DNA from 3 places in the Alkalihalobacterium sp. TH-98 genome. Region 2 is predicted to be linked to each of the others. Evidence: predicted binding sites of a transcription regulator. Region 2 holds the regulator's gene; each other region holds the start of a gene.
The links. Region 2 encodes Rex, which represses fermentation and respiration genes when NADH is low (regulators of the CRP and FNR family bind a similar motif). Its sites were predicted from a motif close to TTGTGAAATATTTCACAA; they were not measured.
Positions count from the first base shown of each region.

Region 1 (10,140 bases), on a different contig from region 2:
GATATGCACGCTATAGTAATGATAACTATTTTAAACAAACAGAAAATATTAATGAAGTACCAGGAAACCCATGGATAATTTGTACATTATGGATTGCTAAATGGCATATCTTGAAAGCGGTTAGTATAGAAGAGCTCCAACCAGCCTATGAGATTTTTCAATGGGTTTGTGAGCACTCTTTAAGCAGTGGTTTACTTCCAGAACAAATTCACCCACATACAGGTGAGCCTTTGTCCGTAGCCCCACTCACATGGTCGCATGCAACATTTATAGACGTTATTAATGACTATAATCAGGCGTTTAGGAGACTTTCTTATAAAGTGTAAAAAAGATACACTTGCTACCTTGGCATATCTTTGCTATCATTTAAAGGTATGAATGAAAACAAGAGGTTTGGAGGGAGAACATAATGCGCGTACAAGTAACTTTAGCTTGCACTGAAACTGGTGATCGTAACTACATCACTACTAAAAATAAACGCACAAACCCTGAGCGTATTGAGCTAAAAAAATATAGCCCAAGACTTAAGAAACACACTTTACATCGTGAAACGAAGTAAGGAAATCAAATGAGACCGCAAAAGACCTATATACTTAGGATTTGCGGTCTTTTTTGTGGGAAGATTCTTCTATATTGTTAATTATTGTTGATTGGGACAGTATATGTGTAAAAAAATAACTGTGCCCCAAATAAATTCAATGAATGTATGTTTCTATACAATAATAATTTTTTGACTGGGTGGTGGTACTTTTGCAATTAAAAAAAGAATTACGTACTGTCGTAAAAAATAAGTTAAAGGAAATGAGCGGAGTAGAACATAATATTAAAAGTGAAAAAATTAAAGAACATTTGAGTTCAACTACTTTATGGAAAGAAGTGCGTACAATTGCAATCACTATTTCTAGAGGAACTGAAGTAGGTACATATAAAATTATAGAAAAAGCTTGGAGAGAAGGAAAGAAAATAGTTGTCCCCAAGACATATCCAGAAAAAAATGAAATGGTATTTTATCAAATTAACAGCTTTGATGATCTGGAAAGTACTTATTTTCAACTAAAAGAACCTAAAGAAACGGATTGTTTCCCTTCTACTAGCGAAGATATTGATTTAATCATAGTACCTGGCGTAGCTTTTGATAGAAATGGAAATAGACTTGGTTATGGAGGCGGATATTACGACCGTTATTTAGCCCATTATAAAGGTAAAACATGTGCACTTGCTTTTGAGGAGCAGTTGGTAAGTGAAATACCATTAGAATCTTTTGATATTCCCGTTCAAATGATTGTAACAGAAGACAAGGTGTATAAGTGTTGATTCTTTATCAATTAGGTGTATTGTTATTAGCATACAAAGATCAAGTAAAGTTAGGTGAAAAAAATGGATGTAAATGAACGTTATTCGAGGCAAATGTTATTTTCTCCGATTGGTGAGGAAGGGCAAAGAAAACTCTCTCAGAGTCGTGCGTTAATCGTGGGGATGGGTGCACTGGGCACCGTACTAGCCAATCATCTCGTTCGTGCAGGTGTGGGATTTGTACGAGTAATTGATAGAGATTATGTCGAAAAAAGTAATTTACAAAGGCAAATGCTATTTACTGAAAAGGATGTAGAAGAAGCCCTTCCAAAGGCAGTAGCAGCTGAACAAAAGTTAGCACTTATTAATTCTGATGTAAAAGTGGAAGGAATAGTTAGTGACGTTACATTGCATAATATAGAGGAGTTCATAGAAGGTATGGACATTGTGCTTGATGGCACCGATAACTTCCAAACCCGCTTTCTTCTAAATGATATTTGCTTCAAAAAAGGAATCCCTTTTGTTTATGGAGGAGCGGTGAGCTCAAGAGGAATGTCCGCCTTATTTGTACCAGGCGAAACCCCTTGTTTACGTTGCTTTATTAAAGAAGGAGAAACTGGAGGACAAACGTGCGATATGATTGGGGTTATTTCTCCAGTCGTAGATATAGTCGCATCTTATCAGGTCGTTGAAGCGATGAAATATCTAGTGGGAGCCAAAGAACAGCGACGCAGTCTGATTACTTTTGATGTTTGGCGAAATCATACATATGAACTTAAATTTACTTCACCGGAAAAAGACTGTCCAACATGCCAACAAAAAAAGTATCCAGCTTTAGAAGTGGTTAAAGATGAGGTGACATCACTTTGCGGGCGTGAAACGGTTCAGTTTCATATGAGGAAAACATTTGACTTAAACGAGTGGGAAGCACGTTTAAGTAAAGTAGCTGCTGTCCAAAAAACACCATTCTTACTGAGAGCTCAATTAAGTGAAGGTGAAAAAATCGTCTTATTTACAGATGGACGTGCACTAATACAGGGGACCGAAGATGTTGTTAAAGCAAAAGCCATTTATTCCAAATATATTGGGCTATAGCCATAATGTAACAAAAATGCCATGTTGAGACCGTTTTCAGCTGTAAAAAATATTTGTGAACTAATGTACAATCTAACTGAGATAAACTAAACGAAGGGTGGCATTCTAGTGGACAACTTAAAAAGTAGTCGTGTAGTTATCATCGGTACAGGGTTTGTAGGTTCAAGTTACGCCTATGCACTCCTTAATCAAGGTGTTACGGATGAAATGGTATTAATTGATCTAAATAAGGAAAAGGCTGAAGGAGATGCAATGGATCTAAATCATGGCTTACCATTTTCATCGCCTATGAAAATCTGGGCAGGAACCTATGCCGATTGTAAAGATGCCGATATCGTAGTGATTACAGCTGGAGCTAATCAAGCACCAGGTGAAACTCGTCTTGACCTTGTTGAAAAAAATACAGCCATTTTTAATAAAATAGTTTCTGAAGTTATGAATTCTGGGTTTAATGGGATTTTCCTTGTTGCAACTAACCCAGTAGATATCTTGACTTATGCAACTTGGAAGTTTTCAGGATTACCAAAAGAGCGGGTAATTGGTTCGGGAACTATTTTAGATACAGCAAGATTTCGTTTCTTGTTAGGCGAGTATTTCGATGTAGACTCTAGAAATGTTCATGCGTATATTATGGGTGAACACGGTGATACAGAGCTTCCAATTTGGAGTCATGCCGATATTGGAGGAAGACCTATTTTGCGCTATGTTGAAGATGAGCAGTCAAAGATAACAAAGGAAGGACTTGATGAAATCTTTGTGAATGTTCGTGATGCAGCATACCATATTATTGAACGAAAAGGAGCTACTTACTACGGAATTGCTATGGGGCTCGTCCGCTTAACAAGAGCAATACTAAGAAATGAAAATTCAATCCTAACGGTTTCGGCTCTACTTGAAGGTCAATATGATCTAGATGACATATATATTGGTGTACCTGCGATTGTAAATCGAAATGGTGTTCGTGAAGTTGTGGAGTTAGATTTAAATGCAGAAGAACAAGAAAAGCTCCAACATTCGGCATCTGTATTAAAGAAAGCGATGGAGCCTGTTATAAACTTTAATAAATAGTAACCGAATAATTCAGACATAGATTAGGCAAATTATGAGCAAAGGAGGAGATCTAGTTGATATCTCGTTTATTTATGCTTGTAATTATCTATTTTGCCTATCGCTTTCGTTATCGTATTTTAAATGCTTTGCTCGGCCAAAGATGGATTAGAAGGTCGGCTGTTCAATGGACAATGAAAATTCCTGGCTTACGACAAAAGTTCATGTCAGAAATGATGTTTGGTTCTAGAACGGGTAGCGTGAATAACCAATAATGAATGATTTAGAGGCACTGTCAGCTTGACAGTGCCTCTATGCTATTCCGCTAAAAGATGAAGGATGACCTAAGAATTGATATAATATGGTAAGGAGGAGGTTGCTATGCGTTGGAGAACAATTTGTTTTGATTTAGATAATACGTTGTTCAGTCATGAAGAGGCTTTTGAAAAGGCAATATGCTTTTGCTTTCAAACACTTCAAGAACAATGGCTGAAAGAAAAGAGAATTGAAAGGCCAGTCGATGTTGGAATATGGTTTAAAACATTTAAGAAAAACAGTGATTTATACTGGGAGCCATTCGAAACCAAAAAAGTCACTGCAAAAACGTATAGACGCTTACGTTATCATGATACGATGAAAAAATTTGATCTACCGTACTCTGACGAAGAAGCAGACCACTTTCATGCCCATTATTATGAAATTGTTGACTCCTTTAGTAAACCATTTGATGGTTTAGTGGACTTAATGAATGAACTTACTGAAAGAAACATTAAAGTAGGAATTATAACGAACGGTCCAGCCGATACCCAATACCGAAAAATAGAAAAAATTGGATTGTCCAGCCTTATTGATAATGAGCATATTTTTGTATCAGAAGAGCTTGGTGTAGCAAAGCCAAGCCGCGATATATTTGATTTAGCAATAACTAAATTAGGTGAAACGAATGGTAAGTTATTTATAGGGGACTCTTGGGAACATGATATTTGTGGCGCAATTGATGCAGGCTGGGATGCTATATATTTAAATACGAGAGGAATACCAGCTAATACGAGCCATGAACCATATGCAACGTGCAGTGAATTAATGGAAGTGTTAGACCTTATAAAAAGTGATCAGTCGATGAAAGGGTGATAAAATGGATGTTTTGCAGCATGATTTATTTTACTGGCAACTAGTCCACCATCTTGTCACCCAAAAAGGCTATCGTGTGATTGAAATAAATCCAAATATGAATGAAGTATGGTTAGAAGAAGAAGTTCGTCAGTCACCTAAAATACTGCGAGTTATTCGAAAAGATGTGAATTGGAGTAATCGATTAAAAGAAGATATGAATAACACGTTGGTGAAGTTCAATGGCCTGCGCAGACAACTGAGCTTTCGTAAAGTGATAGCAGAAAATATATACGTTTCTACATATAGCCCGGTGGACTCATGGGAGCATTTAATAAACGAACCTTTAACGATGGCTCAAGAAAAAACAGTAATGAATACATATTTAATAGCAGCAGACAATGAGAATAAGGCTAGGGAACTAGAACGGTTAAAAATAGATTTACACATTCCTGAAATGAACGTTTTATCTAACGATTATTATGCAGTTGACGATATGGAAGAGCGAATAAAAAATTTAAGAAATGAGGTTTTACAGAAAGCCGAAGAACGTTTGCAGGCTGAACAGGCGATCTTTAAATTTGGGAAACCATTTTTTACTTATCTCTTACTCCTTTCAGTTGCTGTTATGTTTGTTCTACTTGAGCTAAATGGCGGGAGTATGAGAATTTTGACATTAGTTGAATTTGGGGCAAAGTATAATCCACTTATTGAGGGAGGGGAATATTGGCGCCTCTTTACAGCGATGTTTTTACATATTGGTTTTCTTCATTTCTTTATGAACTCATTGGCTCTTTTTTATTTAGGAAGTGCAGTTGAGAGGATTTTTGGGAGTTGGCGTTTTTTATTTATCTATATCATTGCAGGTTTGTTTGGATCAATTGCTAGCTTTGCTTTTAATGACCAAGTGGCCGCTGGTGCATCAGGTGCCATCTTTGGTTGCTTTGGAGCTTTATTGCATTTTGGAATTAATCATCGCAAGTTATTTTTTCGAACGATGGGTATGAGTGTTATCGTTATTCTTATCATTAATCTATCGTTAGGATTTTTAGTTCCAATGATAGATAATGGTGCTCATATTGGTGGATTAGTTGGCGGCTTTTTAGCTTCTTTCGTTGTGCAGCTACCAAAACAACGCTTTAGAATTAGACAATTGTTCCTCTTCGGTTTAGTAGTAACTCTAGGGTACGGATTATTTTGGTTCGGCATGATAAATGACCAAAAATCAGGGGCCCCAATCGTACATCTGCAACTTTCACAGGAATTATTAGAGGAAAACGAGTATGAAAAGGCATACTCACTATTATTAACGGTACAAGAGAGACAGTTAGACATCCCTGAACTCTACTTCTTGTTAGGGTACACTGAAGTTCACCTTAATAAATATGAAGAAGCAGAGAAGAATTTTATACGTACTGTTGAGATGCGGCCTGAATTTCATGAAGCCCACTATAACTTAGCACTGATTTATGTACATTTCGAAGAAGAAGATAAAGCTCTTCAAGCTGTTCGGCAGGCATTAGTATATTCACCGACTGAAGAGCCCTATGTTCAGTTAAGAGAAAAGCTAGAACGGTAGGAATTTTATATGCTGAACCTTCTCTCCTTTTTCGGTTTGAAAAAGAATTATAAAATGATCGGTATTGTTGGAGAGTAAAATGAGTGGAACGGTACTTCCTATAGGTTTTATTCCTAATCCGTCTTCTTGAATACCTGAAAAGTATTCTTTGTATATACTTTCCCAAATTTTATGAATAACAATAGTGGTTTGTTCTTCATCCAAGTTAGGAAGAGGGTTTTCCTTATACTCACAAAAATTCGTTAGTGGCAATGCTAAATAATTGTTTGCATCGATGTTATATTTACTTAACATATCTTTCCAAATGTATGCGAGCTGTTGCTCAACAATATAATCAAGAATCCTCTTTCCTTCTTTTTCTTTGTCGTTAGTAGGAACTTTAAAAGATTGGATGGGAGCCAATGGTGAGTCGATCACGTATAAATCATCACAACTTATGGTTAACCGACTTTTAGTTTCATCATTAGGATAATGGATTTCTGAATGATGAAAGGATATGGCTTGAAAGTGCCCACTGTCCTCACCATTAATAGATTTTCTATTATTCATTTCTTGTTTATTTTTATCCCACTTAGACATCACTTGAGTTAATCGGCCATCTTCAAATAAAAAAGAAATATCTTTTCTTAAATAGGCTTTTTGATTTAACTGGGATGAAATACTCCAGTCAATTGTATACTCATCTTCATCTTCAATCGTTAAAAATTGAAGTGAAGTATCGGCCTGAATATATTCTACTTTATGGTCAATTGGCTCAAATGTAAGGGTTTCTAAATAAGCTGGTTTTTTATCAAAGAAGATAAATAATATAATGGCAGTAATTAAAGTGAATGTCCCAATTAAAATCATTTTCTTAATCATTTATGCTACCTCCAGTGGACAGCCTTTTATTCTGTAATTTTTATGTGACGAAATGAACGATTATGATAAATAAAGATGAAATGGGGAATTTATTATGGGAAAATTAAATATTAACAAGATTGTAGATACACTCGAATTACTCGTAAACATTCCGAGTCCTTCTGGTAATACAGAAACAGTGATTGCTGCAGTTGAAGAGTGGTTACAGCCATTAGGTGTTGAAATGAAAAGAAATCGGAAAGGTGGTCTTATTGTCACTCTTTCAGGTGAAAATGATAGGGAACACCGGATGTTAACAGCGCACGTTGATACATTAGGAGCAATGGTAAAAGAAATAAAGAGTGATGGCCGTTTAAGTTTAACGATGATCGGTGGATTTCGCTGGAATGCGGTTGAAGGGGAGTATTGTAAAATTGAAACAAGTGAAGGCAAGGAACTCACCGGCACGATTCTCGTACATCAATCGTCTGTTCATGTTTACAAAAATGCAGGTGACGTTAAACGAGATGAAAAGAATATAGAAGTACGGATTGATGCACCCGTAACAACTGCAGAAGAAGTTCGCGAATTAGGAATTGAAGTAGGGGATTTTGTTTCATTTGATCCTAGATTTCAAGTGACTGATCATGGGTTTGTAAAATCTCGTCACCTAGATGATAAAGCGAGTGTTGCCATCTTGATGAACACAATTCGAAATATGGTTGAAGAACAACGTCAATTACCTTATACTACCCATTTCTTAATTTCGAATAATGAGGAAATTGGTTATGGTGGTAATTCAAATATACCGACCGAAACCGTGGAATATTTAGCTGTTGATATGGGAGCGATCGGAGATGGACAAACGACAACTGAGCACTGCGTGTCCATTTGTGCAAAAGATTCTAGTGGGCCGTATAACATTGGTCTTAGAAAAAAATTAGTACAAATTGCTAAGGATCATCAATTAAACTATGCTGTTGACATTTATCCATTCTATGGTTCAGATGCTTCTGCTGCAATTCGCTCAGGGCACGATATTGTACACGGTTTAGTCGGCCCTGGAATTGATGCCTCTCATGCGCATGAACGTACACACGTTAATTCACTTGAAAACACATATAAATTAATTTATCACTACATTCTATCACCGATGAATTAAAAATTTATACGGTGAAAAATTTCTATGGTGCCAGGCACCTTTAGTCGACTAAAGGTGCCTGGCACCATTTTTTTGTTTTTTGCATAAAATCACCAGCTTTGCAAAAAATGTACTTGAAGTGGAGGCGATCTGATTTTGGCAAAAGAAAATGTTTTACATCCAGTGTCTAAACAAATAGATGAAAATATAAATTTTCTAAAAGAGGCTCTAGGTGTTGATAAAAGCTTTGATATCATACACCTTGATTTGGAATATGCAGAAATCCCGATGGCTATTTTTGTTGTAGACGGATTTGCAAAAGATTTCTCCTTAACACAAATTCAGCGTGAACTAGCCACACTTAAGCCGGAAGATTTACTAGAAAATCCTTTAAAGACGTTAACACATACGAAAATCCCTTATGTAGAGATTGATACAAATGAGGATTTAGACGCTATAGTAGATGACGTACTAGCTGGACAAGCCGCTTTGGTAGTAGATGGTTTGGATAAAATCATATTAGTTGATACGAGAACCTACCCTGTCAGAGGACCAGAGGAACCTGATACAGAACAAGTCATACGTGGGGCAAAAGATGGTTTCGTTGAAACGTTAGTTGAAAATGCAGCTTTAACTCGGAGAAGAGTTCGTGACCGAACCTTAAGAATACAATATAAGCGGGTCGGACGCCGTTCCAAAACCGATTTATGTATTGCATACATAGAAGATATCGCTGACCCTGAAGTTGTAGATAAAATTAGTGAATCATTAGATTTAATAGATACAGATGGATTACCGATGGGCGATAAAACGATTGAGGAATTTATTTTCGGCCGACACTATAATCCATATCCAATGGTACGGTATTCTGAACGCCCAGACGTAGTTGCATCCCATCTCTTTGAAGGACATGTTGTCATCATGGTTGATGGCTCACCAAGTGTCATGATAACGCCTACTACGTTCTGGCACCACCTACAGCATGCGGAAGAATATCGTCAGAAGCCAATCGTTGGTATTGCCTTAAGAGGAGTACGTTTCGCAGCCGTATGGGCTTCTATCTTCTTATTGCCCCTTTGGTATTTATTTGCAACGAACGAGCATTTACTGCCTGAGATGCTTGCTTATATAGGGCCAAATGAGGAAGGTCAGGTCCCTATTTATGTTCAGTTTCTATTAGCAGAGGTTGGAATAGAGATGTTGAGGATGGCGGCCATTCATACACCAAGTGCACTTGCTACCGCGCTTGGTTTAGTAGCTGCGATCTTAATTGGTGAAGTTGCCATTGAAGTAGGATGGTTTTCTCCAGAGGTCGTCTTATATTTAGCGGTTGCAGCAGTCGGATCATTTGCAACACCAAGCTATGAATTAAGTCTTGCCAATCGTTTAATTAGAGTCTTTCTGCTAATTAGTACAGCTATATTTGGTTTAGCTGGTTATTTAGTAGGTATCGTCTTCTTTATTCTTTTATTAGTCAATATGAAAGGATTCCAAACGCCTTACCTATGGCCGTTCTTACCATTCTCATTAAAAGGATTTAAGGATGTATTATTGCGTTCTCCAATCCCGCTAAAAAATAGAAGACCACCAGCTATACATCCGCTTGACCCGGATCGTTAAAAAGATTAAAGGTTGCGCCGTAAAGTATAAACAAAAAAAGTAAGCTAAGCTCACGCTTGGCTTACTTTTTTATTTTGATGAGCGGCGAACCACCAGTAGTTGAGTACCCTACTTTTCTAAATTGAAATCCATTCCATAGAATTCATCTTTAATAAAAATTTCCGGTTTATTGATCGCCTGAAATTCGGTTGCAATGACAAGCCCAATCGGTGTAGTTTGATTAGCATTTACAACTGTAAACGGGACATGATGTTTGTTCGCTTCTTTTACATAATTGGAATACAGCTGATAAGATAAATTTCCGTTGATATACATGTGAATGTTTTGTTCATTTTGTAATATTCTTACTGCTTCGTTATACATACCTTGATGAATAACTTGTTTCTTCGTTAGAGCAAGGTGAATTCGTTCCATA
Region 1 is NZ_JBYCKM010000027.1:117,167-127,306, forward strand. It holds gene AC2VNP_RS10995 (glycoside hydrolase family 15 protein) at 1-326, shown strand, start outside; gene rpmG (50S ribosomal protein L33) at 410-559, shown strand; gene AC2VNP_RS11005 (5-formyltetrahydrofolate cyclo-ligase) at 751-1,314, shown strand; gene AC2VNP_RS11010 (ThiF family adenylyltransferase) at 1,378-2,388, shown strand; gene AC2VNP_RS11015 (L-lactate dehydrogenase) at 2,497-3,456, shown strand; gene AC2VNP_RS11020 (sodium:proton antiporter) at 3,513-3,710, shown strand; gene AC2VNP_RS11025 (HAD family hydrolase) at 3,817-4,566, shown strand; gene AC2VNP_RS11030 (rhomboid family intramembrane serine protease) at 4,571-6,124, shown strand; gene AC2VNP_RS11035 (hypothetical protein) at 6,113-6,985, opposite strand; gene AC2VNP_RS11040 (M42 family metallopeptidase) at 7,080-8,126, shown strand; gene AC2VNP_RS11045 (spore germination protein) at 8,262-9,725, shown strand; gene AC2VNP_RS11050 (YueI family protein) at 9,834-10,140, opposite strand, start outside.
Region 1: AC2VNP_RS11015 (L-lactate dehydrogenase) is a predicted target of Rex. The motif match lies at 2,442-2,459, and genes of this name have one in related genera.

Region 2 (10,140 bases):
AACGCCTGTTGCCCCTCTTTTATCGAGAAGCCGCCCGCCGACGGTCATGAAGATCCCAGTTAATAACGCAGCAGGCAAAAATACAAGACCAGTCGTAATTGCGTTGTAGCCATACACATTTTGTAAGAGAAGCGGCAGAAGGAAGATTCCTCCAAACAAACCTATAGACGTAATTCCAGAAATCCATACGCTTAACGAGTACGTCGTAATTTTAAATATAGACAAATCTAATAGTGGAAACTTTTGTCTTTTCTCAATCATTACAAATAAAACTAAGCTAATTAATCCAACGATAATTAAGACGATATTTGAAGCGTATGTTAAATGCTCTAGACTTGATGTTCGCCCTAAGGCAAGGAGGATCAATCCGACCCCAAGTGTTACTGTAATAAAACCCCAGCGATCAAACGTAATCGACTTATTCAATTCCGTTTCTTTTAAATACTTTGATGCAAACCAAATCCCTAATAATCCTACTGGTACATTACATAAAAATAAGTAATGCCAGCTCCCTGTCTCGATAATAATTCCGCCGATTGTCGGCCCAATTGTCGGCGCCATCATCGCAGCTACCCCGTAAACTCCCGTTGCAAGACCTCTTTCCTTACGCGGAAAATTAGCAAAAATCAGTGCCATCGACAATGGCATCATGATGCCCCCGCCAATTCCTTGAAGTCCTCTAAAAAAGATGAGTGACGATAAATTCCATGAAAAAGAACCTAGGATAGAACCTATTACAAAGATACTTAAACCGATGATATATAACCGTTTTTTCCCCCACTTATCACCTAAAAAACCAGTAACCGGCATGATCATACCCATAGTTACCATAAAGATGGTAATAACCCAACCTGTCGAAACCGCATCTGTGTTAAATACGTTCATAAGCTGCGGCACTGCTGGATTGAGCATACTATTATTTAAAATTAACGTGAAGGTCCCGATCAAAACAGCTATGACGACCATCCATTTATCCGATATATTTCCCATACAACCCACCATTTCGTCTGTCGAAATAAATTACTATAACTATACCACGGATAAAGTTGTTTCGGGTACTATTTTGTTTTCCAGTTGTTAGGGGCTTAGGAGACGAGCTTTCTCGGGTAAGAGGATATTACAGGGGTTAAGTGTTCGTGAAAAAGTACCTGTTAATGCCTTTGAAGAAAGACGAAATGGTTCTCATGGCCTGAACCTAATCTTTCATTAGTGCAGTTTAGAGGATATAGAAAAATTAAATCAATAAAAAAAGAAGCTGCCTTTTTGTTGTTGTAAGTCTAATGACTCGCACACATTTTTCTAAAAAGCAGCTTCCAAGACGTTTATTTTTGAGGGGTAAAGCGATAGTCAAGATTGAATATAGATTGATTGTAACCGTTAAGCAACTTTGACGATTTTCTTTTCCTGATCTAACATTGAATTTCCTGACTTCTTCATAAACAGGTGGCGTAAATACGGTAACACCCAACGGTCTCCACCGTAACGACCTGCATTGGCACCTGCCGCTAAGATAAACATTGAGATTAGTAACATCCAAGGATTAGTTGAAATAGTTCCGGCAAACATAAAGGCAAAGTTCATCATAACTCCAAAGAATGCAGCTGCACTAGTTAAAACTCCTAGGATAAGTCCTAAACCAACGAGAAATTCTCCCCATGCCACCATAAAACTAAATAGTTCCGCATTCGGTATAGCAAATCTTTCTAGAAATACTACGTAATTTGGATAAATCATTGCCTCTCCTTGTAATACAGGATTTGCTACAGAACCTTGCAAATAACCTCCAGCATTAAAATCTCCAGTAATCTTTGACCAGCCTGCTGTTAACCAAGCCCATCCTAGATAAACGCGTAAGAACAAAAGGATCCCCGCTGAAATTGAATGATTTCTAAGAAACTGACCAAACATATTTATTCCTCCTCTAGGCTGTTGATTTACATTTCACCTGGTCGCGACAAGTTTGAATGCTTTGTTTGTGAAGTGTTTCACAATTCATATGATAAAGCACTTCTCCACTCTTGTCTATAAGTTTGCTCACCGTTTCACAAACTGTTCAAAATATAGTCCCTACTAGAGTTCTAATACTGGCATACTCTTTGGCCCGCTCCTTTGAGTAGTACCCTTTCTTCTTCACCTTCCTCCATGACTGTGAAAAAGAAAGGGCATTTTCCTGAACGAAGACCGTATCATCAATTTTTAGTTCAATAACAAGAGGTTCTTTTTATAAGCAATAGGAAGCTCTAGTATAAGTTTGGCACTCTACTTTTAAACACAGGAACATTTTGACGAACGTCTTGCACATCTTTTAATTGCAAATCTGCTGTGATCGTTTCTTCTTTGTCTTGTGACCCTTGAGCAACTGTATCTCCCCACGGGTTAATGACGAGTGAACGGCCACAAAATTCAACCCCGTCGTACGTACCCACTCGATTGGATGACACGACGTACATTTGATTTTCAATCGCTCTGGCTTGTTGTAAAGTCGTCCAATGACTCTGACGCGCTTCTGGCCATTCGGCAACGATAAATAACACTTCAGTTCCTGCTAAAGCTAGCGACCGTGCCAGTTCTGGGAAGCGTAGGTCATAACAAATGATAACCCCTACTTTAACGCCATCAAGATCAAAGGTTTGAACTTTTTTCTGACCTCCAGCTAAGTATAGATGCTCATTTAACATCGGAACGAGATGAATTTTATCGTACTGATGAACTTGTTCACCTTTTCGGTTATATACGAGCGCTCGATTGTAAATGTAATCGCCCTCTTTTGTGGCGATAGAGCCTCCAACGACATTTACTTCGTATTGTTTGGCGAGTTCACTTAATAGGGTGGCTGTTTGTTTCTGATCATCTTCTGCGACTTGATCTAATGTAGTTAATGTATAAGCTGTTGTCCACATTTCCGGCAGGACAACGACATCAGGCTTATCTTCTTGGCTTGCTGTTTGCTCGAACCACTGTTTAACTTTTTCGTGGTTCTCTTCAGGTGCACCTGGGATAATATCCATTTGGTAGATCGCAATTTTCATTCGTTAAGCCCTCCGATCCTATTTAAAAAGTTCTAGTTTTTTAATCCGTTCCACCGCTTCTTTTAATCGATCTTCTTCTTCTAAAAGGCCCACTCGAACGTAGCCTTCTCCACTTTCACCAAATCCTCGACCTGGTGCAACCGCAATATGCGCTTCGTACAGCAGGATGTCGGCAAATTCTTCAGAACTCATTCCTTCAGGACACGGTAACCAAGCAAAGAACGAACCACTTGGTGCCGTTACATTCCAACCAATCGATTGTAAGCCTTCAATAAGGACATTGCGACGTCCTTCATATTTTTGAGCTAACTCATCTACGCATGTTTGCGGACTAAGAAGGGCGGTAGCTGCTGCCTGCTGAATTGCTCCAAACAAGCTGACATACATATGATCTTGGTAAAGGTTAAGCATTTCAATTACTGAAGCATTCCCGACAGCAAAAGCGACACGCCACCCTGCCATATTATACGTCTTCGATAATGTATAAATTTCAATTCCTATGTCTTTTGCACCTTCAGATTGAAGAAAGCTTACCGGCTTTTGTCCATCAAAACCGATACCACCATACGCAAAGTCATGAACGACACAAAAATCATGCTGCTTTGCAAGAGTTACTGTTTCGTCATAGAACTCCTTCGAAGCAGTTGCACCGGTTGGATTGTTCGGATAGTTCAAGAACATAAGCTTCGCTTGTTTTAATGCCTCTTCTTGAATGGTATTGTAATTAGGGAGAAACGCATTTTCTTTCTTGAGAGGCATCATTTCCATTCTGCCTCTAGCAAGCGCAACCCCTGACCAATAATCTGGGTAACCAGGATCTGGAACAAGTGCTACATCTCCTGGATTTAACAAGCATTGACTAACTTCAACCAGTCCGCCCTTTCCTCCAAAAAGAATACAAACTTCTTTGTTTGGGTCGAGTTCTACACTATATTCGCGTTTATAAAATTCAGCGATTGCCTCTTTTAGAAACGGATATCCGCGAAAAGGTGGATATTTATGATATTGAGGAAGATCAGCTGCTTCTTTTAAACTTGCAACTATATGTTCAGGTGTCGGTTGGTCAGGGTTGCCTTGGCCAAGATTAATAATATCTGCTCCCTCTTTGATTAAGACGCTGACTTTAGCCACTAGACTTGCAAAATATTGTTTCGGTAATTCTGCCATCGTCTGATTCATTTGAAACTGTTTCATCTCTTCACCTACATTTCATTCCTTTATTAATCTAAACCCATCGTATGAAGCATAACCGCTTTTGTCAACGGGTCAAGTAGTATTAGTGTGGTTACTCAAATTCGCTGTGCCCCACCTTTACCAGTGCAGTGCATTAAAGGTACCTGCTACCTTCAGTAGTGCAGTGCGTTAAAGGTACCTGGCACCCTACAAAGTATATGTGATGGTTCTACTCATAATTTTATGTGATAAGAAAAGGCTGCATTCGTGGAATGCAGCCTAAGCGTGATTTTCATTTTCAGTCTGTTCTTCTTTAAGGCGTTCTGCTTCAAGACGTTGTGCTTTTCGATACGCAACTCTTGATATGACAATACTAATCTCATAGAGCAAGAATAACGGAACAGTTACCATTAAGTGTGAAATTAGTTCTGGTGGTGTAATTAAACCTGCAATTACGAGAAGGCCAAAGTACGCAAACTTTCTCACACTTCCTAGAAAAGCAGGTGTAACAATCCCTAATCGTGTTAAAAACATAATAACGACCGGCATTTGGAACAGTAGACCAAATGGAATCGTTAACTGAAAAAGAAAATTGAAGTACTCATTAATTCCGTACATCTCATTTATTCCTAATTGTCCTGCTAACGTACCTACAAACTGTATTACAAACGGAAATAAAATGAAATACGAAAAAGAAATACCAGTTAGAAACAACAAAAATGCAATTGGAATATAGGCTAAAGTTACCTTTCTTTCCGTTTCATGCAGACCAGGACTTATAAATGCCCAAAGCTGATATAAAATGACAGGGAAAATAATTAAAAATGCACTAAAAAATGCAAACGTCATATAAACCCGAAGCGGATCAATCGGCTTAAAGGCGTTCATTGGAATATCTTGAGCAGTCGGTGCACTTTGAAGAAAAGTAATGATCGGTTTTGCTAAAAAAAACCCACCAATCAAAGCGATAGCAAAAAAGACAAAGACGATGATTAATCGTCTACGCAACTCGCCTATATGATCATACACAGACATATCTCTCTGTTCCATTAAATACCCATCCTAACTAGTTTTGTTTCTCTTTTTTCTTATTGTTATCGTCGTCGTCATCAGCCAAACCTTTTGTGGCATTTTTGAACTCACGTAAAGTATTACCAGCTGCTTTTCCTAACTCCGGTAACTTTTTAGGACCGAATATTAATAACGCTACTAATGCAATTAGAACGATACTTCCTACTCCTAATGTTGGCATTAAATCCACCTCCTTATGTCTTCTTTTCTCTATCGTCTAGTTTAAATAAAAATCATTTATAGGCTTATCCTCTATTATAGCGGATAATGCTTTAAAAAATAAATAAGCGACTGTAACTCAACGGATAAATCGATATGGTGAACCCTAACATTCTCTGGTACTGTTAATCGTGCTGGAGTAAAGTTCAGAATACCATTAATTCCTACTGAAACGAGTCGATCAGCAATCTTTTGAGCCGATTGAGCAGGCACTGTTAAAATCGCCACTGTTACTTCTGGATCTAGATGTTCCTCTAGTTCAGTCAGATTATAAATTTTAACTCCGCCCATTTCTTGGCCAACCTTATCCTCATCAACATCAAATGCCATGACAATCTTTGTATTATTATTTTTTGCAAAATTATAATTCAAAAAAGCTGTACCAAGATTCCCGACTCCAATCAAAATCACTTTCGTCAACTCATCCTGATCTAATGTCTTTCGAAAAAAAGACAGTAAATAATTTACATTATATCCGTACCCTTTTTTCCCTAATGCGCCAAAATAAGAAAAATCACGGCGGATCGTCGCGGAGTCAACTTTAACAGCTTCACTCAACTCTGACGAAGAGACACGTTGCTTTCCTGAGGCATTAAGATTTTCTAAGTATCGATAATACAAGGGCAATCGTTTCGCTGTAGCTTGCGGAATTTTAGGTTGTTCAAATTTCATAGATCGCCTCCAAGGTTTTCACCAATCAGGATGTTACATGTCATATTGTACACTATTTTTGTCTTTCGTGTAATCGTTTTAAACGACTGTTCATTAAGTTGTTGAATAACTTCCGATAAGGTACACTTAGTTTATCATACTTGTTTCATAGCTTTATCTCTTAGTTACCCTATAAGTAGGAAGGATTATTTTTATGATTTTATTACAGTGTGTAAATTTAACCAAATCATTCGGTGTAGAACCGATCTTAACCAATATAAAATTTGAAATACAGTCTAAACAACGTATTGCGCTTGTTGGGCGAAATGGCGCTGGAAAATCAACGCTATTAAGAATTATCGCTGGACAAATGTCGTATGATTCAGGCGAAATTATGATACCAAAAGATGTTAAGCTCGGATATCTCGCTCAGGACACTGGTCTGGAGTCTAATCTTTCCATTTGGGATGAAATGTTATCGGTGTTTGCTGAGCTTCAAAGAAAAGAACGAACGTTAAGAAGACTCGAAGAACAAATGGCTAACCCTGATAACGAAAATTATGAGAAAATTCTCAAGGAATATGACCAGCTGCAAGTCAATTTTAAAGACGAAGGCGGCTACCAATATGAAGCCGATATTCGCTCAGTCCTAGCTGGATTAAATTTCGCTAATTTTGATTACAATACGAAGATCTCTACTCTAAGCGGGGGTCAAAAAACACGACTCGCGCTCGGAAAGTTATTATTAACGAAACCAGACCTGCTCATTCTCGATGAGCCGACCAACCATCTGGACATTGAAACATTAGCTTGGCTCGAGCAGTATTTATCCAATTATCCCGGTGCTGTCCTCATTGTCTCACATGACCGATACTTTCTAGATAAAGTCGTCGATCACGTGTATGAGCTCTCGAGAACAAAAGCTACTAAATTTAAAGGGAACTATTCAGACTACCTTGAGGAAAAAGCCCTGCGTTACGAGCAGGAATTAAAACAATTTGAAAAACAACAAGAAGAAATCGCAAAGTTAGAAGACTTCGTGCGCCGGAATATCGCTAGAGCTTCTACGACGAAGCGAGCACAAAGTCGCAGGAAATCACTTGAAAGAATGGATCGGTTAGACCGACCACAAGGCAGTGAAAAATCCGCCAACTTTTCTTTTGATATAGAAAAACAAACAGGAAACGAAGTATTGAAAGTACAAGCTCTTTCTGGCGGTTATGAGAACGTTCCATTATTTAAAGATATTACTTTCCAGCTAAATCGCGGTGAGAGTGCTGCGTTAATTGGACCAAACGGAATTGGAAAATCAACCTTGCTCAAAATGATTACAAAAGAATTGCAACCTCTTTCTGGATCGATTACCTATGGAAGCAACGTTGCTATTGGTTATTATGATCAAGAACAAGCAAAATTAACATCAAACAAGCAAGTCATTCATGAATTGTGGGATGAATATCCACTGATGCAAGAAAAAGATATACGTACGGTTCTAGGGAACTTCCTCTTTAGTGGGGATGATGTATTAAAAATCGTCTCTGATTTAAGCGGCGGCGAAAAAGCACGTCTTGCTTTAGCGAAGTTAATGTTAAAAAGAGCTAATTTTCTTATCCTGGATGAACCAACTAACCACCTTGATTTAGACAGCAAGGAAGTTTTAGAGTCTGCTTTAATTGATTATCCCGGGACAATTCTTTTTGTATCCCATGACAGGTATTTCTTAAACCGGATGGCGACACGAATTATTGAACTCTCACAACAAAATATTACGAATTACCTTGGCGATTATGACTATTACTTGCATAAAAAAGATGAAGCTCGTCAATTACATGAACTGGCTAATGAGGAGCAAGCCCAGAAAGAAGAACTAAAAAAAGATAAACAAAACTTCCACATGGATAAAGAAGCCAAACGAAAAGAACGTCAAAGACAACGTCGAATTGAAGAAATTGAAGCAACGGTTGAACAAATGGAAGCTGAAGTCGCCGAATGGGAACAAGCACTATGTGAACCATCGGTATATGAAGATCACGAAAAGTCTGCACAGCTTCAACAACAAATCGACTCTCGTAACGAGACCATCGAACAATTACTAACCGAGTGGGAAGAACTGCAAGAATAGTAGGCAACAGACAGTCTGCTAGCCTGATGACAAGCACTTTAAGGTCCATCTAACATGTTCTCAATTAGACATGCTTGGATGGACCTTTTAATAGATGTGAGACTATTGAGTCTAGCCGTTAACACCTGCTGCTAACGACCAAAAGCACAATCTCCTATAACGTGTTTAAACTTTAGTCGTCTGCCCATAAATTAGCGCCACAACTGTAACTATAATCCACAAACACTTCGTTTTTCACTAAAATAACTGCCCATGCGCAAAATCAGCACCTAAGCTCTAGTTCCTTTCTCTTCCAATAGCCAATAATAACTAGTGGCCACAATTAAAAACATCGAGGTAGCTGCGGCAACGACCCCTGAATCATTTAGTAACAGCAAGGCAACAGATGTAACGAGCATCGCTTGCAATATATCTTTTTCCCGTTCATTCTTGATCCAATTTTTTTGTCTCCATAGTATAATCCCCATTAAAATATAGGAGGTAACAAACAGTTGGGTCCAATTTGAGAACTTAAAGATCTTCCAATTCATTTGCAGCTTTCTTTTAATAACATCGAACATATATGAAAAATCACCGCTCAAAATTCGTTCAAAAGCATATCCAATATGAGTCGATTTACCACCCATTTGTAATAAAAACAAAAGAATTAATGCCAAAACTGGGATTGCAACTAGCAAAATAGGCAGCCATACCTTCCATCTATTCATTAAAGAGCTGTGCTTTACAGCGATAAATCCCCAAGCGATTGCAGCTGATAAAGTAGCTCCGGCATTAGTCCCGAGATGACTCGAACCTAACATATAAATTAAGAAACCAAAAAGGACCGTCGTTACAATTAAAAACGTTCGCTTGGAAGCCTTCCAAAATGGTATTAACATCAATAATCCAGAAATCATATACACACCTGCATATTCATTTCCTATGCCGTAATATCTCGCCCCAATGATCGGATCATACCCTAAATAGGACCGCTGCATTAAAGGAGACCCCATCCATAAATCAATCGTAATGACCATAAATTGAATGGTCCCTATCAGAACAAGGGGGTATTTAGTGAATTTTAAAAGAATCCAAGCTAATAAGATCGATAATATAGTCAACAACCAAAAGTAGTAACCGCTATGAACGTACAACAGAATCTTCGATAAAAATAAATACCAAATTGGTGAGCTAACCGCTGCTAATAGTATGATTTTCCCTGCATTTACCCAGCGAGGACTCGTCTTCTTCCTCCATAATAAAATTCCTACACTTATTAACATTAAAACTAACAAGGTAATATAGCTAGAAAGTATAACACTTCTAGTACTATATATTTTAAACACCCAATTTACATTATTCACAACATCTTCGTGATTATAATTTGCGTCTAAAATCTCGAACTGATTTAAAGGTGTGCCCGGTAAACTCGATGGGACTTGTAAGGCAAATGTAGATAAAATGGTCGGAACGACATCAACATTACTAATTATGTATCTTTGTTTTGTCGTTTGTGAGTAAAGCTCGAATGGATGCTGAAGAGATCCGTCCCAATAATAAAAAGGGCTAAGTTGCTTTTTTTCCTTGTACGCTCCGGAATGCATCATAGGCGCAACTACCATAACATGACGATTGCTGTTATCCACAAGAAGCCGAATAAACTGTTCAAAAGAAACCAATGTTTGTTCGTAACGTTTCTCAAAGTGGCTGGATATCATCATGTCCTTATGCGAAAATAAACGATGAAAATCCCCCCATTCTACCACTATGAATGATTGGTTACTTTCATCCTCAACTACGCGAATTTCCTCTAGTAAGAGATCTGAATTCATGCTTACTCCCGCTGGAGCAGCCGGATCTGCCTTTACTACTTTCGTTAAATCTCCTTGAACTTCG
Region 2 is NZ_JBYCKM010000013.1:53,032-63,171, forward strand. It holds gene AC2VNP_RS06155 (DHA2 family efflux MFS transporter permease subunit) at 1-990, opposite strand, end outside; gene AC2VNP_RS06160 (DoxX family protein) at 1,378-1,908, opposite strand; gene AC2VNP_RS06165 (carbon-nitrogen family hydrolase) at 2,241-3,029, opposite strand; gene AC2VNP_RS06170 (aminotransferase class I/II-fold pyridoxal phosphate-dependent enzyme) at 3,048-4,223, opposite strand; gene tatC (twin-arginine translocase subunit TatC) at 4,482-5,252, opposite strand; gene AC2VNP_RS06180 (twin-arginine translocase TatA/TatE family subunit) at 5,269-5,454, opposite strand; gene AC2VNP_RS06185 (redox-sensing transcriptional repressor Rex) at 5,529-6,164, opposite strand; gene AC2VNP_RS06190 (ABC-F family ATP-binding cassette domain-containing protein) at 6,358-8,265, shown strand; gene AC2VNP_RS06195 (hypothetical protein) at 8,535-10,140, opposite strand, start outside.

Region 3 (10,140 bases), on a different contig from region 2:
TCTTTAAAGATTGGTGCGTAGCCTGTAAGTCGTTTCATTCCACCAAACTCATAAATGTCTGAATAATGGGGATGGCCCATTGACATCATCATATGTAAAGCTGTTTCATCTAAATAAAACATATCGCCTGCTTGAAATCCTTGTGCTTGCAAATTTACATCTGCTGCTAATACCTTTCCTTCAAGTGAAAGGATGTATTGTGTTTCAAATATGTCTTTATGATCAACCGTCCAGCTAATCAATTGGCCAATTTCTGCGGACTTTGATAAATCACCATGTGCAAGTTGTTCAATATCCGTCGGGTTTAATAGCCCTGTTGTTATATTCGCACATCCGTACAATTCAATAGCCGCTGCTTCTTTTACTTTTTCATAAATAATACGATAATTTGATATGGAAATTATCGCCATTGAAATAAAAATCGTTGTAAAAATAATCAAGCCTAATTTCATTGTTACGCTCGTTTTCTTCATATAATCACCTCTAATAATCATCATCGTTTTACTAGATTGTAACTATATTCATAATGTTCCGTTGTGAGAAAAGTCACATCTTAATTAAAAGAAAGGTACTAAAATAGAGTTATATTGGTTTGTACATTAATAATTAGGAGTGAAAAAGATGATTACTGGAAATGTAATTGCGGTGACTAGCGGAAAAGGCGGCGTAGGAAAATCAACGGTATCCGTAAATCTAGCTCTTGCTTTATCTCGATTAAATAAAAATGTAGCTATCATAGATTTAGACATTTATGGATTCAGTGTACCTAAGATGTTAAATATCACAGATCGACCCAAAACGATTAATAATAAAATCATTCCTGTCGGCTCACATGGATTAAGTGTTATGTCTACTGGGTTTATGGTGCGCGGAAATAACCCCATTGTTTGGCGCGGTCCAATGCTTGGACGAATGATCGAACACTTTTTTAAAGACGTGATTTGGGGTAAACTTGACTATGTGATTTTGGATATGCCACCAGGGACTGGAGATGTCGCGCTTGACCTCCATCATATGGTTCCTGAATGTAAGGAGATTATTGTTACAACTCCTCACCCGACAGCAACACATGTAGCTGAACGAGCAGGGACAATGGCACAAAATACTAATCATGAAATTTTAGGTGTCATTGAAAATATGTCTTATTTCTCTCCTCCTGGTCAAGATGAGAAGTATTACCTTTTTGGAAAAGGTGGCGGGGAGACATTAGCTAAGACTTTAGATACTAAACTATTAGCTTCACTACCTATGGCTCTCCCCAATGACAATGGTGAAGTTCCATCAATTTATGATGAAACTACAAATTTGTTTGCTCATTTTAATAAACTCGCCAATAACATTGATAGAGTGTTACTAAATCCAAAAACAGCAATAAATTAATTTAAAACTTGCAGAAAAGGCCGTTTTCCTATAGACAGGGGACCGGCTTTTTCTTATTGGTTAAATACTCTTTCTTATCAGGAGGTTAGCCCTCTTGTTCAACATCACCTATACCATCACACTATGTGGAAACCCTCTAGTTCATCTCATTTACACAGTCATTACTTGTTTTTGAAACCTAAAAAAAGAAGCCAACTCAATAGACGAGTCGGCCTCAATGTGTAGATCTGACTATGAGGAATAACGTAAAGCTCCCATAAAAAATTAATTCAGTTGGGTCCTTTACTGATTGTCAGTGAAAATAAAAGGTTTAACCACCAATAGCCGACATCGCTCTTACAGTTGGGGTCCCTTGTTCATACATAGTTTGCCCCATTTCATGACTTTTCGGCTTTAAAAACAATGCTCGCTTATAGGCATCAATAAGTTCGTGATGATTATGGGCTATTGCTTTTACAGGAACTTCTGCTTCCCAGAACAAACACGATTTCAGATGTCCATCTGCAGTCAGTCGCAATCGATTACAACTAGCACAAAATTCATTCGATATCGGATGAATTAAGCCAAAGCTTCCTTTCGCATTTTCAAAAGAAAATGTTCGTGCTGGTCCTGCCAGTTGTTTTCTTTCGTGCTCAGTATATAAGCCGATCCTATCAGCTATCTCTTTTACAATCGACAGGGATTGATATTGTTTGGTCCATTCGGACTGTCGGTCTCCAATCGGCATGTATTCAATAAAGCGAATTTGTATATTTTCTTTCATCGTCCACTTTAAAAAGGTTTCTATCTCATCTACATTGTAGTCTTTTAATAAAACTACATTTAACTTGATAGGATGTAACTGATGATCGATAGCTGCTTGAATTCCTTCTAGCACATCTTTCAGTTTTCCGTTTTTCGTAATCTTCGTATATTTTTCTTCATTTAAAGTATCAAGACTGATATTAATTCGGTTTAAACCAGCTTCCTTTAACGCTTGAGCATACTTTGCTAAGAAGATACCATTCGTCGTGAGGGCTATATCTTCTATACCAGGAATTTCTTTTAATCTCCCTATTAACTGTGGAAGGCCTTTACGTACTAGAGGCTCTCCTCCTGTTATACGAATTTTCTTTATACCTAGTTGTGCTCCAGCTTGAACGATATTCACTATTTCGTCGTCTGTAAGTAGATGTTGAAAACTTGTACAACCATGAACCCCGTTAGGAACACAATAATGACAAAGGAGATTGCATCGATCTGTAACCGAAATCCTTAAGTAATCATGTTTCCGATCAAATCGATCAACTAAATTCATATCATCACTTCCTTTAACCTTACTTTATCAAATGATGATCGTTTATTCTGTGAGAAATATCACTGATCATAAACTTTAATAAACTAAAAATAATTACAAAAGTCAAAATATTGATGCATTTTATTAAATAGTGGTATATAATAGAAAACAACTTTACACTTCAACGCTTTTAGGTGTTAAAGTGTAAGGCGGTTTTTACACAACTGATATACATACATAAATCTAGGGGGCAACTATGATGAAAAAGAAGTCGTTAGTAACTATTCTCTCTTCGGTTGTTTGTCTTGTTGGACTAACCGCTTGTAGCGGTTCAAACAGTGTAACAAATGAATCGAACACAAGTGAAAAAAGTGATGTAACTGAAGTTATTACATTAAAGGTCGGACATATTGCACCACCTGGGGAGGCTTATGCACTCGGGTTTGAGGCTTATGCAGAAGCTGTTGAAGAAGCTACAAATGGACAAGTACAATTTGAAATTTTCGGTAACGGTTCCTTAGGAGGCGAAAGAGAGTTATTAGAAGGAGTCCAATTAGGAACTATAGATATGAGTGTGATTACAACGGGTGTAGTCAGCAACTTTGTTCCAGAAGTAACAGCCATTGAATTCCCGTTTCTATTTAAAGATTTAGAGCATGCTTATAAGACATTAGATGGTGAAGTAGGTCAAGAAATATTAGAGATCATGTCCGACTCTGGGTTAAAAGGAATTGCCTTTTGGGAAAATGGCCAACGGCATTTAGCGAATAATGTAAAACCAATTATGACTCCAGAAGATTTAAAAGGATTAAAAATGAGAACAATTGAAAGCGAACTATTACTAGATACATATAGTGCTTTAGGGACAAATGCTACACCGATGGCTTTCCCAGAAGTATACGGCGGTCTTCAACAAGGGGTTATTGATGGATCTGATTTTTCTTACGGAGTAATTTGGAGTACTAATGTGTACGAACAAACAAAATATCTTTCTGAAGTAGGATTATACTATGCATCTGCGACACTATTAATAAATCATGACGTATACAACTCGTTACCCGAAGACGTTCAAGAAGCAATTATAAATCTTGGAAAAGAATATGCACAAATACAACGTAACATTTCTCAAGAATTAGAAGCTGAGCAAAAGCAAAATTTAATTGATAACGGAGTAGAAATCATTTCTAGCGAAGATCTAGATCTAAATGCTTTCCGTCAACTCGTAGAGCCTGTCTATGAGAAACATGCTGAAAAATACGGAAAGTACATTCAGCGAATTCATGCTACCGAGTAAGGAAAAACAGTGAGCGGCTGACCTATTGTCAGCCGCTCTTTTATTATATACCAAGAATTTGCTTTGCTCGCTCTACCACTTCTGCTTCTGGTGGATTTACGTGAGAAAGTGGATATTCTAACCCTAATTGCTCCCATTTATAAACGCCCATTTGATGATATGGGAGTATCTCCACCTTCTCAACATTTGATAAAGTATCGATAAAAGTAGCAAGTCTTTCTAAATCTGCGTCTGCATCCGTTATTCCTGGAACAAGCACATGGCGGATCCAAACAGGCTGTTGTTTTTCAGCAAGAAGCTGTGCAAACTGTAAAATGTGTGTGTTTGGAACCGTTGTTAACTCTTTATGCTTTTCATTATCGATCTGTTTTATATCTAGTAAGAACAAATCTGTATATTGGAGAAGTTCATCTAACGACTTAAGGAACGACTGACTCTTTGAAAAGCAGCCTGCAGACGTGTCGATCGTTGTATGAAGCCCTAATTCTTTACATCGTTTAAATAAGGCAATTAAAAAATCAATTTGCAGAAGTGGTTCTCCTCCACTGACCGTAACCCCACCGTTCGATCGTTTTAAATACGGGATATACGTTTCAATGTCCTGAATTAGATCGTCTACATCAACCGGTTCACCTTTTTTTTGTTCCCACGTATCAGGATTATGACAAAATTGACATCGTAACAAGCAGCCTTGCATGAAAATGACATAACGAATTCCGGGCCCGTCTACCATACCTGATGTCTCTACTGAATGCACGTAACCTTTCATAATTAGAAGCCCCTTTTGAATAGATTCATGATGATATTTTTAGAATATAGTATTACCAAACTTAAATGGTACCAGGCACCTTTAGCCGACTAAAGGTGCCTGGTACCTCCCTTTTTATGTGACACCTATATCTTTTTATGTGAAAAAGATCCTTTTATGCTGGATCTTTTTCACACTTATTTATACTGGTGTTACTAATTTCTTACCTCCAATAGAGTCATGGAATGTACGGTTGATTACATCTAATTGTTGTTCTCTTGTTAGTTTAATAAAGTTCACCGCATACCCTGATACACGAATGGTTAATTGCGGGTATAATTCAGGGTGATCCATTGCATCTAATAATGTTTCGCGGTCAAAGACGTTGATGTTTAAGTGATGCCCGTTCTTCTCTGAATACCCATCTAAGATAGCAACTAAGTTTGTCGTGCGGTCTTCCGATTCTTTACCTAACGCCTTAGGAACGATCGAGAATGTGTTTGAAATTCCATCTAGTGAATGTTGGTACGGTAATTTAGCCACCGAATTTAATGAAGCGAGTGCTCCTTTTTTATCTCTTCCGTGGAGAGGATTTGCGCCCGGTGCAAACGGCTCGCCATCTTTTCTTCCGTCTGGTGTATTTCCTGTTTTCTTCCCATAAACCACATTAGAAGTAATTGTTAAGATGGACATTGTCGTTGTAGATTGACGATACGTTTCATGCTTTTTCAACTTTTTCATAAAACGTCTGACGATATCTTGAGCGATTTCATCGACACGATCATCATTGTTTCCGTATTGAGGGTATTCCCCTTCAACGATATAATCAACGACAATTCCGTTCTCATCACGCACCGTTTTTACTTTTGCGTGCTTAATGGCACTTAATGAGTCAGCTACTACAGATAGACCTGCAATTCCTGTCGCCATCGTCCGTAAAATTTCATTGTCATGAAGAGCCATTTCAATGCGCTCGTAATTATATTTGTCATGCATAAAATGAATGATATTTAATGTATTAACATAGAGCTCAGCTAACCATTCCATGACATGATCAAACTTAGACATTACTTCTTCATAGTCTAAATATTCACTCATAATTCTTTCAAACATCGGTGTCACTTGAATCTTCGCTTTTTCATCAACACCACCGTTAATCGCATATAAAAGCGTTTTTGCTAAGTTTGCTCTTGCACCAAAGAATTGCATTTGCTTGCCAATTCTCATCGCAGATACACAACAAGCTATTCCATAATCGTCACCAAATTCTACACGCATTAGATCATCATTCTCGTATTGAAGTGAACTTGTTTGGATTGACATTTTCGCACAATAGCGCTTGAAATTCTCTGGCAAGTTCGTTGACCAAAGCACAGTTAAATTCGGTTCTGGTGCTGGACCTAAGTTTGATAGCGTGTGAATGAAACGGAACGACGTTTTTGTTACTAATGGTCTACCGTCTATTCCAACCCCGCCAATTGATTCAGTTACCCATGTCGGATCGCCACTAAAGAGATCGTTATAATCAGGTGTTCTTGCAAATTTAACGAGACGCAGTTTCATGACAAAATGATCGACTAATTCTTGTGCTTCTTCTTCTGTTAAGCGACCTTCTTTTATATCATTTTCAATATAAATATCGAGGAACGTTGAGACTCGTCCTAAGCTCATCGCTGCTCCATTTTGCTCTTTTATTGCAGCTAAATATCCAAAGTACAACCATTGGAAAGCTTCCTTTGCCGTAGTCGCTGGCTCTGAAATGTCAAAACCGTAAGAAACAGCAAGTGTTTTCAATTCTTGAAGCGATTTAATTTGTTCAGAAATCTCTTCTCTTAAACGAATCACTTCTTCAGACATTTTTTTGCCCATTTCTTGAAGTGATTGTTTCTTTTCGTTAATTAAGAAATCCACACCGTATAAAGCAACTCGTCTGTAATCACCAATAATCCTTCCACGCCCATAAGCATCCGGCAAACCTGTAATGATCCCGACTTTTCTCGCCAGTTTCATTTCGTCTGTATATGCATCAAATACACCTTGATTATGTGTTTTTCGATGCTCTGTAAAAAAGCGATCTACTTCTTGATCCATCTTGTAACCGTATGCTTCACAAGCTGTTGCTGCCATGCGAATACCACCGTATGGCTGTAATGAACGTTTGAACGGTTGATCCGTTTGGAAACCGACTATTGTTTCCTTCTCTATATCTAAATAAGCTGGTCCATGTGATGTGATTGTAGAAACGATTTCAGTGTCTAAATTATATACTCCACCGTTATCACGTTCTTTTTTTGTAAGCTCCATCACTTGTTCCCATAATTTTTTAGTGTTTTCAGTTGCCCCAACAAGAAACGTGTCATCACCATCATAAGGTGTCATATTTTTTTGAATGAAATCCCTAACATCAATTTCTTGATTCCAATTTCCTTTTCTAAAACTGTTCGGATGACTCATCTTTTTCAACTCCCTCATAAAGTTGCAATGTAACGCTAGACGAAGTGATTGGTTAATTACATCCTCAAAAGATACAACCTCATTTTTCATTAGCGTCGTTTTCTAATTTTTTCTAATTTAATCTATAGATCTAGTATAACAATGCAGTAGAATTGAATACTGTGATAAAAATCACAAAATGATGTCAAGGACTGTTCTGTTCACGAAATAGTCGTAATTCAACAGCCCCCTCTATCTACTATTGTTCCTCGTAAATAAGCTTTACATTTCCTTCTTCAACCTCAATCGTGTAAGTTTTAACCTGACCTTCATCAGGAGCTTGTACTTTTCCATCAATTAATGAGATTTTCCAGTCATGCATCGGGCAAAACACAAATTGACCGCTGACAAGACCTTCAGAAAGGATGCCTCCTTTAGGGTGTGGACTAGTATTTTCGATCGCACGAACCGTACCATCTGTCAGGCGAAAGAGAGCAATCTCCTTCCCGCTGACAGAAAATACTTGACCAATCATCTCTGGCAGTTCATGAAATGAACAAAGTTTAATAGCTTGTCTTGTTTTCATCATTCTAATCTTCCTCTCTACTGAACTGGCACTGGTATAGTTGTTGTTTTGTAATAGGCTTGACGGATACTTTCATCCTCATTGATTTTTTGCCACGGCTCTTCATATCGACTCACTGTTTTTTGCAGCGTTGCGTTTAATTTAGCTCGTTTTTCAGCATCGGCTACTACTTCTTTAATGTGGTCTAATCCAAGGCGGTCCACCCATTGAGAGGTTCTTTCTAAATATTTTGCTGTTTCACGATAATACTGTAAAAAGGCACCCGTCATTTCAAATACTTCTTGTTCCGTTTTGACTTTACAGAAGAAGTCTCCAGCACGTAAGTCTGTACCCCCGTTTCCACCGACATACAGTTCCCAACCGCCATCAACTCCAACAACCCCGACATCTTTAATTCCGGATTCTGCACAGTTTCTCGGACAAGCGGATACACCCATTTTGACTTTATGTGGTGTATCAAGACGTTCGAAGCGTTTTTCTAATTCAATACCGAGACTCATCGAATCTTGAGTCCCAAATCGACAGAACTGTGAACCTACGCACGTTTTCACTGTACGAAGTGTCTTTCCGTAAGCATATCCAGACGGCATACCTAGCTCTTCCCAAACTTGAGGAAGTTGTTCTTTTTTTAATCCGAATAAACCAATTCGTTGTCCACCTGTTAATTTGACGAGTGGAACATTATACTTATCAGCTACATCTGCAAGCTTTCTTAAATCTTCAGCTGTCGTCACTCCACCGTACATTCTAGGAACAACTGAATACGTTCCATCTTTTTGAATGTTAGCATGTAATTTTTCATTTACAAGACGAGAATTTCTATCGTCTTTATATTCTGGATTAATCATACCGAGATAGTAATTTAACGCTGGACGGCATTTTGAGCAACCTTGCTCTTCACTCCAGTTCAGAACCATCATGACTTCTTTTGGTGAAGTTAATCCTTTATCTTTAATTTCAGCTATGACTTCATCTCGACTAAAAGTTGTACACCCACATAATGTTTCTTTTTGAGCAGTTAATTCATAGTCAGAACCTAATGCATGTTCTAGAATTTCACCAATTAATGGTTTGCAGCGCCCGCAAGATCGTCCTGCATTTGTACAACCACCTACTTGCTCAATTGTTGCAAGTCCTTGTTGTTGAATGGCATCGACAATCGTTCCTTTAGTCGTTCCGTTACAACCACAAATAACTTCATTATCTGGCATCGCCCCAACGTCATTCGTCGTATCCGCTCCTGGCGGTTGTAAGAAAGAAATTGTCGCTTGGTCTGAAATATCTTCTTTGTTCGTTAACATTCTAAATAATCTTGAGCTATCTTTTGTATCACCATATAAGACGACACCGACAATTCGATTATCTCTAACTAAAACCTTCTTATAGACTCCTTCATATTCGTTATGAACTTTTATCGATTTCGTTGATGCATCATCATAAATTTCTCCAGCTGAGAACAAATCTATTTCAGCTACTTTGAGCTGGGTCCCTAACAATGATCCTTCGTAACCTTCTTCTTTGACCCCGCACAAACGATTGGCTAATACTTTTCCTTGTTCATATAACGGAGCAACTAGTCCATAAACAACTTCTCGGTGTTCTGCACATTCCCCTACAGCATACACATGAGGGATATTCGTTTCTAAAAAGTCATTAACTACGATGCCACGATTGATATAAATGTCACCCCCTTTAATAAAATCTATGTTTGGAACAATCCCAGCAGCCATTACGACTAAGTCTGCTGTCACTTCACTTTCATCTGAAAATCGAACACCCTCCACTCGATGGGTTCCCACAATTTCAGTCGTTGATTTTGGCATGAGGAAGTTCATTCCTTGCTCTTCTAATGTTTGTTTCAACATACTTGAAGCAACTACATCTAGCTGTTTTTCCATTAAGTGTTCCACTAAATGAACGACATCCACTTCCATTCCTAAATGCAGTAGCCCTTTTGCAGCTTCAAGTCCAAGAAGTCCTCCTCCAATTACAACTGCTTTTTTATGCATCTTAGCGACTTTCTTCATGGTCACGCAATCTTCTATATCTCTAAAACCAATGACTCCTGAAAGGTCGGCACCAGGAATAGGTAAAATAAATGGTTTTGAACCAGTAGCTATGATCAGTTCATCATACGGTAGAACTTGTCCTTTATTTGAATATACTAGCTGTTGTTGCGGATCTACTTTTGTAATCATTTCATCCGTATACAACTGAATTCCATTATCTTTATACCAGTCCCAATTATTGATGATCGTATCTTCAAAGTTCATTTCACCTTGCAGGATGTTTGATAGTTGAATCCGGTTGTAATTAGGATGTGGTTCTTTACCAAAAATCGTTATTTCAAATAAATCATGGTTTATTTTTAATAGATCTTCAATGACTCTAACGCCCGCCATTCCATTTCCTATCATGACTAA
Region 3 is NZ_JBYCKM010000001.1:14,878-25,017, forward strand. It holds gene AC2VNP_RS00065 (methyl-accepting chemotaxis protein) at 1-473, opposite strand, end outside; gene AC2VNP_RS00070 (Mrp/NBP35 family ATP-binding protein) at 622-1,380, shown strand; gene moaA (GTP 3',8-cyclase MoaA) at 1,691-2,677, opposite strand; gene dctP (TRAP transporter substrate-binding protein DctP) at 2,913-3,950, shown strand; gene pflA (pyruvate formate-lyase-activating protein) at 3,994-4,722, opposite strand; gene pflB (formate C-acetyltransferase) at 4,900-7,152, opposite strand; gene nirD (nitrite reductase small subunit NirD) at 7,391-7,717, opposite strand; gene nirB (nitrite reductase large subunit NirB) at 7,735-10,140, opposite strand, start outside.
Region 3: pflB (formate C-acetyltransferase) is a predicted target of Rex. The motif match lies at 7,312-7,329, and genes of this name have one in related genera.